DNA from 2 places in the Paenibacillus sp. PDC88 genome. Region 1 is predicted to be linked to the other one. Evidence: predicted binding sites of a transcription regulator. Region 1 holds the regulator's gene; the other holds the start of a gene.

The links. Region 1 encodes Rex, which represses fermentation and respiration genes when NADH is low (regulators of the CRP and FNR family bind a similar motif). Its sites were predicted from a motif close to TTGTGAAATATTTCACAA; they were not measured.
Region 2: the regulator Rex is predicted to act here: its motif matches at 791-808, upstream of nirB (nitrite reductase large subunit NirB).

What each region holds. Positions count from the first base shown of each region.
Region 1 covers NZ_FNNT01000002.1:284,433-286,641, reverse strand. The annotation lists gene BLW49_RS07950 (amidohydrolase) at 1-1,016, opposite strand, end outside; gene BLW49_RS07945 (redox-sensing transcriptional repressor Rex) at 1,006-1,662, opposite strand; gene dinG (ATP-dependent DNA helicase DinG) at 1,707-2,209, opposite strand, start outside.
Region 2 covers NZ_FNNT01000002.1:628,383-630,591, forward strand. The annotation lists gene nirB (nitrite reductase large subunit NirB) at 1-726, opposite strand, end outside; gene BLW49_RS09470 (sensor histidine kinase) at 1,003-2,209, shown strand, end outside.

The sequences.
Region 1 (2,209 bases):
CGCAGTGCTTCTGTGGCAGGTACGGCGGTTGGATCACCGCTGACTCCTTTGTGAATCAGAGCAGCTAGGCGCATCTCTTCAAACATATCCAAATTATTGTTGCTTGCTGCACCATCTGTAGCAAGCGATACAACAACCCCTGCTTTTAACAGCTCAGGTACTCGCGCAACACCGCTCGCCAGCTTCAGGTTGCTTCCAGGATTATGAGCAACAGCCACATTGTATTTGGCGAGCACCTCTATTTCTTCATCCGTTAAATGTACAGCATGTGCCACGAGAGAAGGTCTAGAGAAGAAGCCAAGCTTCTCCAGATGTGCTACTGGACGCAGCCCATACTCTTTTACATTCTGTTCTACTTCAGCGGCCGTTTCGGACATATGTGTATGCAGGGGTAAATTCAGCTCATGTGCCGCTTCTACAAATTTCTCAATAAACTCTGGTCCGCAAGTATATGGTGAATGTGGGGACAGCATCGTCGTGATACGTCCGTCTGCCTGATTATGCCATTCCCGGGCAAAGGTCGTTGCTTCCTTCAGCTTAAATGCACGCAGCTCATCTGAACCGAAGCCAATCGCTCCCCGCATCAGACTTGCGCGAATGCCCGACTCCTGTGCCACTTTCGCCACCTGATTCATCTGATCATACATATCAAGGAAGGCGGTAGTTCCACCTCTCAGCATTTCCAGAACAGATAGCGAGGTCCCCCAGTAGACATCCTCAGCTGTGAACTTTTCCTCCATCGGCCACATTTTTTCTTGAAGCCAGACCTGAAGAGCAAGATCATCGCCATAGCCGCGTAGAAGTGACATCGCTGCATGACCATGTGTATTGATAAGGCCAGGAATAAACAGCTGGTGCTTGCCGTCATGAACCGGAAGACCTTCTGTCCCTTCAGGTAGATCTTCACCTATATATGAGATGCGGTCATCCTCAATCAGCATATAACCGCTGACGATTCGCCATTCAGGATCACTTACTGCAAATTTGCCGTTCTTGATGAGCCACTTATTTGACATCCTCTTCCTCCTCTTTCCCTGCTTCGTTCTCTAGATAATAAGCCAGACTAAGCAGATCTGTAGTGAAGTCCGCTGTATGAATCCGGATATGAGCAGGAGCCTTGATAATAATCGGGGCAAAATTAAGGATCGCTTCAACTCCCGCCTCCACCAGATAATCCGCCACACGCTGAGCTTCCGAATCCGGAACCGTTATAATGCCGATTCTAATGTTCAGATCCTTTACTGTTTTCACCAGCTCTTCCATAGGCTGAACCGTGAGCGTATTGATATTGGAGCCAATCTTCGAGGGCTGGGAATCAAATACGGCGACAATCTTCATATTGTCTTTTACATATCGATTATAGTTCGACAAGGCATGTCCGAGATTACCAGCACCGACAAGTGCCACATTAATCTGTTGATCCAGCTTCAAGATTTGTCTGATTTTATCGATGAGATAAGCTACATCATAGCCGATGCCTTTGCGTCCAAAATCCCCGAAATAAGCGAGATCCTTACGGATTTGCGCTGGATTCAAATCCAGTCTGAGACCAAGCTCCTGTGAAGATACAGTGGTCACTTCTCTTTTGTACAGCTCTTGTAAATAACGCAGATATACTGGCAGTCTTCTTACGACAGCCTCTGAAATTTTGTCCGACTTCAATTACAATTCCCCCTCACAACTGCAAGCAGTGTCCGTGCTTTCTATTACTTCTCTTCATTCGTTACATGTTCCTCTAGCCACTCGCTGATACGCGGAACCATCTTGTCCGTTGTCATATGCTCCATTTTAGGACCTGGCAGGGAATATAAAAAGTACTTGCCATAATACGATTCAATGACTCTTGTATCATACACGATAACGATGCCTCGGTCCTTAGCGGTTCGCACCAGTCTTCCGAAACCTTGTTTAAACCGAATAACCGCCTGAGGTACCGAGAGCTTCATAAACGGATTTTTCTTCTCCTGCTGCAGCAGTTCGCTCTTGGCTTCTACAACAGGATGGTTAGGAGGCTGGAAAGGCAGCCGTACAATAGCCAAACAGGATAAAGCTTCTCCTGGAATATCGACACCTTCCCAGAAGCTGCTCGTTCCAAGCAATACAGAAGCTTTGGCCTCCTGGAATCTTCTCGTCAGCTTGGTCCGGCTCCCACTGTCTACCCCTTGTCCAAACACGGAAATATCACTTGAGGCGAGAGCTTCCTTCAGCG
Region 2 (2,209 bases), 340 kb from region 1:
GATGCCAACTGCCATAACGACAAAATCGGCTTCCAGCTCCGTATCGTCAGCAAATCGCAATCCTTGAACCCTGTTGTCACCGTACAGCTCTTTCGTTTGTGCTCCCATCTTGAACTTAATTCCTTGCCGCTCAAGCTCTGCTAAGAGCATCTGTGAAGCATCTCGATCCAGTTGACGCTCCATGAGGGTGTCCATCAAGTGAACTACAGTAACGTCCATTCCGAGCTGGACGAGTCCTTTCGCAGCTTCAAGACCGAGCAGTCCGCCGCCGATTACGGCCGCTTTGCTATATTGTTTAGACGCTTCAAGCATTTCATTACAGTCAGCAATGTCCCGGAAACCAACCACACCTTGTTTATCACTGCCTGGTACAGGAAGGATAAAGGAGTTTGAGCCTGTAGCAATGATAACCTTGTCATAGGGTACCTTGAGTCCATTCTCTGTAATCACTTCACGCGTATTTGCGTCGATGCGTTCCACTTTGGTTCCTGTATAAAGACGAATACCTTGATTGTCGTACCATTCCAAATCGTTCAGAATAATATCCTCTACCGTCTTGCTGCCTTCCAGAACATAAGATAACATAATCCGATTATAGTTCGGATAAGGCTCGCTGCCAAAGACCGTAATATCAAATCTTGTTGTCAGCTTAAGGATCTGTTCTACCGTGCTGATCCCTGCCATACCATTGCCGATGATGACCAATTTTTCCTTCGTTGTATTCATCATGCTTGCCCCCCAGGTAATCCGTTATTTATGTCATTATCATAATGAAAGTGAAGAGAATATATTGTGATTCATATCACATAAATTGTAATTCTATAACTTGTTATGTAACCTTCATGACAATGCGCTTGGAATGATTGACAATTGAAATTCATTCATAATTTTCCTTAAATTATGATGAACAGGAAAAAGGATTCCTTATTATTCCAGCGAATTAGAGAAGATGCTATAGTTGATAACGTTTTCATTCGTTATAGAAAGTGGAGAGTGCAGCAGATGAAACTCCGTTCAAGATCATCCTTGCGTTTTAAATTTATCACCGGCTTTTGCTTGATTATGGCTCCGCTCGTGCTGTTTCTATACTTTAACAATGTGTATGCGATGAGTGTGGTTCGCGACCAGGTATCTCTGACAAACCGAAACTATGTCCTCAAAAATGTCGAAGAGAACGAGCGCATCCTTAAAGAAACTAATCGCTACTTATATAGTTTGGGGGAACAGGATCCAGATATCATTTCGTTGTTTTTTCTGCCCTATGGCAGTGGTGACTACACGATTGCTAAGCAGAGGATCGTAAATAAATTCAGGACAGATCTCGGGTTCTATGATCTCCTGGACGGCTTGTTTCTGTATGATACCGTTCATAAGGATACGCTGCTAGCTACACAGCGGGGGTATGATGAGAAAATAAATGCTCTCTCAGCCATTATGCCTGCAGCTGCTTCGGTAGACGCAGAAGTCCCGACACATAAATGGGAAATTGTTCAGACCAAGGGAACCTATCATCTCGTAAAAACGGTGCGTATTAACGAGCAATTCATCGCTGGGGCCTGGGTGCCGATCAACAGCTTAAATGAGCGTATACACCGTGCGGATTGGGGCGAAGGCGGAGGATCGGTTATTTTATCAGGAGAAGGGGAGGCGCTCTCCGGCACAGTGGTGCCTGACAATGTGGTGAAGCTTGCGTCCGCATTTCAATTAGAGAAGTCAGAAGAGGATTCGCTCTACGAAATCGTAGGTGATTCTGAACGAGAAGAACGATATTTACTAATTGACGTTCCCGCACATGACGGAGCCATTCATTATGTTGTCATGCTGCCCGAAGCGAGCATTGTACGGAACCTGCCTGTATTTCAGCAGATTATCCGGTTTATCCCAGTCGTGGCTGTTCTACTGCTTGTCTCTGTATTGTTCTTCTTGAGACAGGTGTTGTTTAAACCGATGAATACACTGATAACCGGAATGAGAAAGGTCAGCAGGGGCGATCTGAGTGTGAAGCTAAGACCATCCTCTTCGCCTGAATTTACTTTTGTAACAGATACGTTTAACCAAATGACCGAAGAAGTCCAGCAGCTGAAGATAAGCATGTACGAGGAGCAGCTTCGTGTACAGGAGGCTGAGCTCAAGCAGCTTCAAATGCAGATTAATCCGCATTTTTATCTCAATTCACTTCACATTATTCATAGTCTTGCCGCACTTCACA